Regions from separate parts of the Pseudarthrobacter sp. LMD1-1-1.1 genome, predicted to be linked through region 2. Evidence: riboswitches for the same ligand, from Rfam matches in the RefSeq annotation. Region 2 holds a riboswitch; each other region holds the start of a gene.

Region 1 (3,265 bases), on a different contig from region 2:
CATCATCACCTACGCGGAGCGCCTGCCGGAGGACCTGACCGGCCGCCAGGTATTCGTCCTGGACCCCATGCTGGCCACCGGCGGCACTCTGCGCGAGGCCATCAAGTTCCTCTTCAAGCGGGGCGCGTCCGACGTCACCTGCATCTGCCTGCTGGCTGCCCCGGAGGGCCTGGCCAAGCTGGAGGAGGAACTGGGCGACGCAAACGTGCACATCGTCCTGGCCTCCATCGACGAGAAGCTCAATGAGAAGTCCTACATCGTTCCCGGCCTGGGTGATGCAGGCGACCGCCTGTACGGCATCGCAGGGTAGCCTTCCCCCTTTTCCGGCAGGATCACCGCCGCTAGCCTGTGCGGATGGACTGGAAACTCGAACTTGTCTTTGTCCCCGTGTCCGACGTCGACCGCGCCAAGGATTTCTACGTCAACAGGGTGGGCTTCAACGCCGACTATGACGAGCGGCCTTCGGACGACATCCGCTTTGTGCAGCTGACGCCGCCCGGATCCGCCTGCTCCATCTGTTTGGGGGAGGGGCTGGTGGACGCACCTCCGGGCACGGGGTCAAACCTGCAGCTGGTGGTGGACGACATCCAGGCCGCACGCGACCACCTGAAGAACAACGGAGTGGACGTCAGTGATATCGAAGTGCTGCCGTGGGGCCACTTCGTGTACTTCGCCGATCCGGACGGCAACAAGTGGTCCGTCCAGTACATCCCGTGGCGGAACGCCGGGCCGGACGCAACCGAAAGCACCGCAATCACAGGCTCCGCAACCCCAACCACCGCGACCCTAACGTCCGCACCATAGGCCACTGCAGCTCAACCCGGGGTTAAGACAGCCTGGGGTTAAAACACCACTGCCCGCATCCGTTTGGATGCGGGCAGTGGTGATGCTGCAATTCCCTGCTGTGCCCCTGCCCAAGGCGTACGACGGCGGGGAGCCGGGACGCGCCGTCGGCCGCGGTCAATGCAGGGCAGGCTCCGCGGAGGGTGGTCCTTCGACGCGCAGCCGCAGGGGAGCGGTGCCTAGTACCAGTTGTGCGCCAAATGGAAGTTCAGTGCGCCGCAGGGGGACTGGTAGCTCTTCTTGATGTAATCCAAGCCCCAGTTGATCTGGGTGCGGTAGTTGGTGAGGTAGTCCGCGCCGGAGCTGGCCATCTTCTCCGCGGGCAGGGACTGGACGATGCCGTACGCGCCACTGCTGGGATTGGTGGCCGTGGTGGTCCAGTCCGATTCCTTGGTCCACAGGGTCTGCAGGCACTGCATCTGGTCCGGTCCCCAGCCGAAAGTTGCCAGCTGGCCGGCGGCGTAAGCCTGGGCGCCGGCGGGGTCGTTGACCGCGACGGCGGGTGCCGGCTCAGGAGCCGGGGCGGGCTCGGGTGCAGGTGCCGGTGCAGGCGCTGGCGCGGCCGGCGCGGGGGCGGCGGGTGCCGGGGCCGCGGGAGCGGGCTCCGCCGCCTGCGGCGCCACTGCGATTGCGGCGGGAGCGGGGCTCTCCACCGGGTTGGAGCGGATCTCGCTCTTCTCGATGCTCATCTGGGCATCGGACGCTGCCTGGGTTGCCTGGGTCGATGACACCGGGGCCATGCTGCTGGTGGCCTGGCCGGCTGCGCCGACCCCAACCAGAACCGCGCAGGATACTGCGAGGATTCCGGCCCTGCGGCCGAGGGTTTTTTTCTTTGCCTGCTGCGTGGCCTTATGTTTAGCCTTGGCATGCAGGCGTGCTTCTGCCGTGTTTTTGGACATGATTGATCGCCTCTCACACCTGCGGAGTTAGCTGTCGGGTTCGGATGAGGGCATCCGGCCGTACGGAAAAATCACGTACTGGCTTAACCCCAAGGGCATTCATTGCCCGGGACGGTGGGTCCCCCGCCTCTGCCGTTGCTCAATCGGAAATCCGGGGAAGCGGCAGAGCTTGGCGTCAACCCGGGATATGCGGCCCGAACGGGGACCGCACCCAATCGACGGTACAGGAAGATTAAGTGAAAGTCACATTTAGGTAACGGAAGTCACGGCTGGCAGCGCGTCGGGTTGTGTGACTGCGGAGGGAGTATCTCCGTAATGGACTGCCCGGGCCCCGGGCACCCTTCACCCCGGGCACTCGCGTGCCAGAGCATCATTCGGCCGGGTCCCCGGGGCGTCCTCCGCTAGTGGCCGGTCAGTTCGTAGACCGTAGTGCCGCCAACGATCTGCGACGTGAAATTGGCTGCCACCCACTCCGCGATCCGGGTGGCAGCGTCCGAACCGGTGGTGGAGCGCATGGCTCCGCCACCGATAAAGTAATGGATCTCTCCCCGGGCTACCAGGTCCTGGAACTGCGCCAACGTGGGGGAGGGGTCGGTGCCGTTGAAGCCGCCCACCGCCATGACCGGCAGTTCCGTTGCCAGTTGGTAACCCGCGGCGTTGTTGGAGCCCACCACGGCCGCGGCCCAGGTGTAGCTTGAGGCGCTGCTCTTGAGCGCGGCGACCAGGTCAGCCGACGGCGTGGGCGCACCCAGGAGGCCACCCACGCCACCCCCGCGGCCACCCGCGAAGCCCGTGCCGCCCTGGGCGTTCGGCTGCCGGAAGCCCTGCCCCGTATTGCCTTGTGCCGTACTGCCCGGGTTTGTGTTGCTTTGCCCCGCAATACTTGAACCGCCGGTGCTGTTCGGGCCGGACCCGTTCCGGCTGTTCCGGACGCCGGCGGGAGCACCGCCCGGCCCAGCGCCGAAGCCGGCCGTGGGGCCGGCACTGACGATTGCCCCGCTGTGCGCTGTGGACGCCGTGGAGATGGAGTAGGCCAGCGGTCCGGCGAGCGACGCCGTGATGGCCAGGGCCGCCGTCGCCCGCTGCACCGAACGCATGCCCAGGAACTTGCTGAAGCCCGCTCCTGCTGCCCCGGCCAGCCCGCCTGCAAGGACCACCCAGCGCAGCCAGGGGCCGTAGGCCGAGGTGGTGCCGAGCAGGGAGAACGCCGTCAGGGCTGCCGCGGCCACTGCGGCCGCGAGCACGATTGCGGCGGCCGCCTGCTGCCTGTGCTGCCACAGCAGGACTGCGCCCAGGCCGGTCAGCCCGGCGATGCCCGGCGCCAGCGCCACGGCGTAGTAGGGGTGGATGATGCCCGCCATGAAGCTGAACACCAGGCCGGTCACCAGCACCCAGGAGCCCCAGACCAGCACGGACGCGCGCACCGGATCCGTCCGCGGTGCCCGCCGGCCGACCCACAGCAGGCCGGCCGCAAGGATCAGGGCGGAGGGCAGCAGCCAGGCGATCTGGCCACCGAACTCGTT
Region 2 (3,265 bases):
TGGATGATGTCCTCGACCTTCTTAAGGACGGACCCGTGGACTACACCCTGTTCTTCCGCAACCTGGGCAAAGCGGCCCGCGGGGACCTTCGTCCCGTGCGCGGCATGGTCCTCGACCTGGCCGCCCTCGATGCCTGGCTGGACCGGTGGCAGGCGCTGCAACCTGACCCGGAGCTGATGGACAGCGTGAACCCGGCCTACATTCCGCGGAACCACCTGGTGGAAGAGGCGCTGTCCGCTGCCACCGCCGGAAACCTGGCTCCACTGCAGCAACTGCTGAAGGCGGTCAGCGACCCCTTCACCGAGCGGCCCGGCCTGGAACGCTACCTGCAGGGGGCGCCCGACGACTTCGGCAGCTACATGACCTTCTGCGGCACCTGACCGCAGCGGGCCGCGGGGGCAAAACGACAGGAGGGTGGCAACCGGTATTCCCGGCTGCCACCCTCCTGCTTCGTCCGGGGCCGCCAAGGGCACCGGACAGTGCGAAGACTAGGCTACGCGCACAGCGGAGTAGCCGCCGAGCCAGCTGATGGAGTGCACCTGCGTGTCGAAGCCGTTGACGCCGCCGCTGACAACCTGGCCGTTGCCTGCGTAAACGCCCACGTGGCCGGAGGTGATGATCAGGTCGCCGGGGGCGGGAGCGCCTACAACGGTGCCGTACTGGAAGAACTGGGTGGGGGCCAGGTCGCCCACGGACTTGCCGACGGAACGCAGCGCCTTCTCGACCATGGCGGTGCAATCCTGCTTGACGCCCAGCTGGCCGTAGGCCGAGGCGAGGATCGCTGCGCCGGTGCCGGTGCCGGTGGTTGATGCCACGGGGGTTGCCGAGGCGTAAGACATGTTCATGCCGGTGTTCGCCGGAGCGGTGGCGGCTGCGGCCTGCACGGGTGCTGCTGCAGGGGCCGGCGCCGGGGCTGCGGTGTAGCCTGCGCCCGGAATCTGGATCTGGTCGCCCGGGTAGATGATCGAGGACAGTCCCAGGCCGTTGGCGGACAGCACGTCATTGAGGCTGACGCCGTAGGCTGAAGCGATGGCGCCAAGGGTGTCGCCGGAAACGACGGTGTGGACGTTGCCTGCTGCTGCAGCGGGGGCTGCGGCCGGGGCAGCGGGTGCCGAGGTGGCCTGGACGCCGGTCTGCTCAGTGGTGTCCGGGCCGGATACACCTGCATGGGCCGGGGCGCCGACTCCGAAGGCAATGCCGGACGCTGCAGCAACGGCGAGCGCCGGGCGGCCCAGCGAGCGGGCCTGGGATTTTGCTGTTACGGCGAGGCCCTCGAGCACAATGGAGCGGGCCGGAGTCGCGCGGTGACGGGCTGAAATGGAATTTTTTGACACGGTTGATCGCCTCTCCCATGCCTGCGGGGTGAGCTGTCGGGTTCGGGCTGGAGATACCCGGCCGAAAGCGGCTCCGCGGTAGGCGGAAGCGCATTCGACTTAACCCCTAGGCCACAATATGGCCGTGGAAACTTGGTTCCCCCGTCCCTGCCAACTGGAGCGGTTGGATCCCATGATCAGCGGCAGGGCTCGGCATGCTGACGGGAATGTCCCGTCTGAGAGGGACACCAGTCGACCATAACCCAGGTGCATCGCAATTGTCACATTTGGATAACATACGATGTTCTTCTCTCGCATTGCGCAAACGTCTGGACATTCCAGGGCGTTCCTGGGCGGACCTCTGCTGATACTTTTCCTGTTGAGCACGGTAACAATGTGGAAACAGCAGCCTGCGTTGCGCGGGAATCCGGCGGTAAGCTTCCGGACTATGCCCCTGTTCGTGACCATCGCGAGGCTCCCTTGGCAGGGAGGCCTCCTGGCCCTTGCCCTGGCCGCAGGCACCATGCTGCCGGCGGCGGCCGACGAGCCGCCACCGCCCGGCGGGTATCCCTCCTGGGCGGACGTGCAGGAGGCGAAATCGTCCGAAGCGGCAAAAGCCGCAGAAATCGCCACCATTAATGGACTCCTGACGGACCTTGAGGCGGATTCGGAGGCAGCAGGCGGGATGGCCGTGCGCTCGGCCGCCGACTACGCCGCCGCAGACGCCGCGCTGCAGGCAGCCACCTCCCGCCTGGATACCCTGTCCGCCCACGCCGCCCGTGCCAACGCGGAGCTGGCCCGGCACCGGAAGGACATCGGTGCCCTGGCCGTCCAGTCCTACAAGACCGGCGGTACCAATGCAGGATTCTTCGTCGCGCTGGACGCCCTGGAAACCAACAGCGTCCAGGGGCTCAACCTGGTCAAGCTCGTGGGCGACAAGACTGCCACCCTGGTCGCCAATGCTGCCGCCGCCGAAAAGACGGCCACCGCCCTCACCGAACAGGAAAAAGCCGCCAGGAGCGAGCGGGAACGCCTGTCCGGGGAAGCGAAAGCAAAACTGGACGCCGCACGTTCCGCCCAGGATTCGCTGGCCCGGCGCGTCGCAGAGGAGCAGTGGCACGGCAGCGAGCTGACCGCCCAGCTCGCCACCCTGAAAGGTACGACGGCGGCCATGGAGGGTGAGTACCGCCAGGGCCAGGCCGCACTGGCCGCCTACGAGGCGGCCCAGGCGGCCAAACGTGCCGCCGCTGAGGAGCAGGCCCGCGGGCAGGCGGAGGCTGCAGCCAGGGCGGCCGCAGTGGCAGCCCGGCAGCCAAAGGCGCCCGCACCCGCTGCCGACCCTGGCCAGGCCAATCCGGCACAACCCGGTCCAGCCCCCGGCGCCGTCAGCAATCCCGGCGTCAGCAACCCCGGCCCTCCCGCTCCGGAAGACCCGGCACCGGCCCCGCCAAGCCCTCCCGCCGTCGTCGTGCCTTCTGTTCCCGGCGGTGCGGTGAACGACCCCGCCGGGGCCAAAAGCTACGCGTCCGGACGCCTGCCCGCCTACGGGTGGGGCCAGGACCAGTTCCTGTGCCTGGCCCAGCTGTGGACCAAGGAGTCCAACTGGCTGACCACCGCCACCAATGCCTATTCCGGAGCCTATGGGATTCCGCAGGCCCTGCCCCCGGGGAAGTACGCCAGCGCCGGCGGTGACTGGCTCACCAGCTACCGCACCCAGATCGAATGGGGCCTGGGCTACATCCGCGACCGCTACGGTTCCCCGTGCGCGGCCTGGAACCACTCCGTATCCCTGAACTGGTACTGACTGACGCGTTAGGCTGTCACCATGCCAGATTTCGAACGGTTCCGTGCGCTGCTCGAAGAGGAGCGGGCGCGGCGCCTGGCACTGTTGCCGGCGCTGCGGGCGGACATCGAGGCAGCAAACTCGGCGCGCCAGGATTCCAATGTCGATG
Region 3 (3,265 bases), on a different contig from region 2:
GGTGGCCGGCAGCGCTCGGTGGCTGCGCGGCAGGCCTGTTCCATTCTGCCTGAAGGGCAGTGGGTGCGGGAGCCGGAGGGGGCAAAGTCCAGACAATGAGACGGTCCTGTCCAGGCGTGGCTGCGCAGGAGCCAGCTATTCGGACAAAGTCAAAATAGGCTAAGCTAGCCCCGGACTACCTCGCGGGAACAGAGCGGTACGGTGGGACAACGCAAGGTACTGCGCTCGAGGAGCTGAGCTGGATGACGGATCTGATCGACACTACGGAGATGTACCTCAGGACCATCCTGGAGCTTGAGGAAGAAAACATCGTTGCCCTTCGGGCCCGTATCGCCGAGCGTCTGCGCCACTCCGGCCCCACGGTGTCCCAGACCATCGGCAGGATGGAACGCGACGGACTCGTCGTCGTTTCCGGAGACAGGCACCTGGAACTCACGGACACGGGCCGCAAGCGGGCCACCGAGGTCATGCGCAAGCACCGGCTGGCCGAACGACTGCTGGCTGACGTCATCGGTTTGGACTGGGCCTACGTGCACGACGAAGCCTGCCGCTGGGAACACGTCATGAGCGAGCGCGTTGAGCGGCGCATCTACGAGATGCTGGACCACCCCACCGAATCGCCCTACGGCAACCCGATCCCCGGCCTCGCCGCCCTGGGCGGACAGCCGGCCACCGGCTTTGCCGACACGGTCATCAGCCTGGTGGAGGCCATGAAGGGCTACGGCCCCGCCTCTGCCGTGACCATCAGCCGGCTGGCCGAACCCATCCAGGTGGAGCCCGAACTGCTGGCGCAGCTGGACGAAGGCGGGATCCGGCCCGGCGCCGCCGTTGCACTGGAACGCGTGGGAGATTACATCTCCGTGCGGGTGTCCGGAATCGAAGGGGCACTGGAGCTGCCGCCCGAGGTTGCCGCTCATGTTTTCGTCGCCGTCACCCAGCCCTGAGCCGCTCCTCATACCCCAGCGAAGCGCTTCCACGCAAAGATAACGGAATTGTTACCTAGGGTCTTAAGGCCCTATAGTGGAACCAATCGTTGATACTTAAGCGTTACCCGATCCGGAGCCGAGCTCTGCCAGCGGATCGGGTGCATGAGTCGTTACTGGCAGAGGCGGGGGAACCACAATTGGCAGCGGGGGACTGCCTTGGGGTGAAGTCCGTCAGCAGCAAGCCTCTCCAGTGAAGGATTCTTCCGGGAATACCCCTGTGCAGAAGCTTGCCCATGGCGGGCCGGGTCTTTGATCTCTCTGACCCGAATCCGACAGCTAACTCCGCAGGCTTTTCCAGAGAGGAACCCTTCTTGACCATGCAGACCTCCCGGGGCCGCCGCCGCGCGGCAGGCCCCCCTTCGGCACCGCGGGTTGTCGAAGATGTCGCAGCGGAGCGCCCCCGCGATCTGCATCGTGACGCGCGCCGCCGCCGGGGTCCGTTCCGGCAGGTGACGGAGTTTGCCGCCGCCAGCGGCATCGGCCAGAAAGCCGGAATCGCCCTGGCCGCCACCGGTCTGGTGCTGACGGTCACGGTGCCCGCCACCAGCCCCGTCATGGCCACCGATGCCGCCGGCAACGCGCCACTGGCAGCTTCCGCCGTCAGTCCGCAGCCCCAGATTTCCGCTGATATCGGCGCCCAGATCGACTTCAGCCGCTCGGCAGTGGTGACCCAGGCCGACCCCGACGGGAAGCTGAAGCAGCTCCTGAGCGCCCAGTCCGCCGGCTCCGTCACCCGGGCAGCCTCGGCCGGCACCCTGGCCGCACCGCTGGCATCCCTCACCACCGCGTCGCCCTTTGGCTACCGGGTGAGCCCCATCACCGGCGGCTCCGGAGACTTCCACCGCGGCCAGGACTTCGTGGCGCAGTGCGGAACGTCCGTCCTGGCGGCCGCAACCGGCACCGTGACCTTCGCAGGCTGGCACCAGTACGGCGGTGGGAACCGGGTGGTCATCGATCACGGCAATGGGCTGGAGACCACCTACAACCACCTGTCGTCGTTCAACGTCAAGGTCGGACAGACCGTCTCCCGCGGCGAGGTCGTGGCGCTCAGCGGCACCACGGGCGCCTCCACCGGCTGCCACCTGCACTTTGAGGTCCAGGTCAACGGCGAAGTGGTCGATCCCATGGGCTGGCTGTAACCGAATGAGTGTGCACTCTCAGATCGCAGTGACCTGCCGTGACCTGAATGTGACATTGAAACAAAACTGCTGTACCGTCTAACTCGCGTCAACTTTTCCGAAGTTGACGCTCTTGAGTGGATTGCCTAACTCTGCCACCGCTCAAGGTCCGTTCGCATTTCATCGTCTGGCAGGGGCGGGGGAACCAATTTTGGCCTTCATTTCCTGAAGGCCTTGGGGTTAAGTCATGAGCTTCCCAGGAAGCAGAGTGGCCGGGTGACTCCCATCCGAATCCGACAGCTCACCTCGCAGGCATTGGGAGAGGCTACCTTCGTGTCTTCACGCCATCATTCTGCGCGCCACCGTGCGCAAACGGTTCGCACCAACCCCCTGGACGCCGTGTCCAAGGCCGTCAGTGCAAATGCCGGGACCGTAGGCCGCCAGGCTGCCGTTGTGGCAGCCGCATCGGGCCTTATCCTGAGCATGGGCCTGCCCGCCACCGCAGCTGACACCACCGCCGGTGTCTCCGCATCCACCGAGTCCGGTTCGGCCCAAACGGCCCTCGCCGTCACCGCCGCCCCCACGGCTACGGTTTCCTTCGAGCGTCCCGCCGTCAAGACCACCGCAGCTCCAAAGGTGGAAGCGGTGCGTCCCCAGTCCACCGCACCGGCCGTGCGCGACGCCGCTGCCACTGCAGGCCAGGACGCTGCCCCTGCCGCCAAGGCTGCCGAGACTGTCTCCGCCGCAACCTCCGGTATTGCAGCAATCGCCTACACCGGCATTGGCCACTCCTACGTCTGGGGCGGCACCAGCCCCGTCACCGGCTGGGACTGCTCCGGGTTCGTCCAGTGGGTCTACGCCCAGGCCGGCATCAGCATCCCCCGCACCAACGCGTGGAACATCATGACCCCCACCTCCACCCCGCAGCCGGGCGACCTTGTGGTCCAGAACGGTGGCGCGCACGTGGGCATCTACGTCGGCAACGGCATGATGGTCAGCGCACTCAACCCTTCCCAGGGCACGCTGCTCCACTCGCCTGCAGCCACCGGTACCTCGTCGTACTACCACCTCAACAAGTAGTTCTTGGGCTTCACGCTCCAAGGGCTATTTCTTTGCCCAAAGCTTTTTCGCTAGAAACCACATCCCCGTTCGGGATGCGCC

Evidence for each region. Region 2 has a riboswitch for cyclic di-AMP ahead of MRBLMD1_RS19605 (C40 family peptidase). Riboswitches for the same ligand answer to the same signal wherever they lie in the genome.
Region 1: it holds a riboswitch for cyclic di-AMP, as region 2 does, so the genes downstream of both, MRBLMD1_RS10185 (hypothetical protein) here and MRBLMD1_RS19605 (C40 family peptidase) in region 2, are expected to answer to the same signal.
Region 3: it holds a riboswitch for cyclic di-AMP, as region 2 does, so the genes downstream of both, MRBLMD1_RS21345 (M23 family metallopeptidase) here and MRBLMD1_RS19605 (C40 family peptidase) in region 2, are expected to answer to the same signal.

The regions. Positions count from the first base shown of each region.
Region 1 is NZ_JBEGHP010000012.1:973,972-977,236, forward strand. Features, by position in the region: gene upp (uracil phosphoribosyltransferase) at 1-310, shown strand, start outside; gene MRBLMD1_RS10180 (glyoxalase superfamily protein) at 355-804, shown strand; gene MRBLMD1_RS10185 (hypothetical protein) at 1,023-1,742, opposite strand; cyclic di-AMP (ydaO/yuaA leader) riboswitch at 1,748-1,909, opposite strand; gene MRBLMD1_RS10190 (ArnT family glycosyltransferase) at 2,144-3,265, opposite strand, start outside.
Region 2 is NZ_JBEGHP010000025.1:189,526-192,790, forward strand. Features, by position in the region: gene MRBLMD1_RS19600 (protein adenylyltransferase SelO) at 1-380, shown strand, start outside; gene MRBLMD1_RS19605 (C40 family peptidase) at 489-1,334, opposite strand; cyclic di-AMP (ydaO/yuaA leader) riboswitch at 1,338-1,509, opposite strand; gene MRBLMD1_RS19610 (coiled-coil domain-containing protein) at 1,762-3,117, shown strand; gene MRBLMD1_RS19615 (TraR/DksA family transcriptional regulator) at 3,139-3,265, shown strand, end outside.
Region 3 is NZ_JBEGHP010000027.1:62,567-65,831, forward strand. Features, by position in the region: gene MRBLMD1_RS21340 (metal-dependent transcriptional regulator) at 243-944, shown strand; cyclic di-AMP (ydaO/yuaA leader) riboswitch at 1,082-1,293, shown strand; gene MRBLMD1_RS21345 (M23 family metallopeptidase) at 1,304-2,125, shown strand; cyclic di-AMP (ydaO/yuaA leader) riboswitch at 2,254-2,433, shown strand; gene MRBLMD1_RS21350 (C40 family peptidase) at 2,504-3,184, shown strand.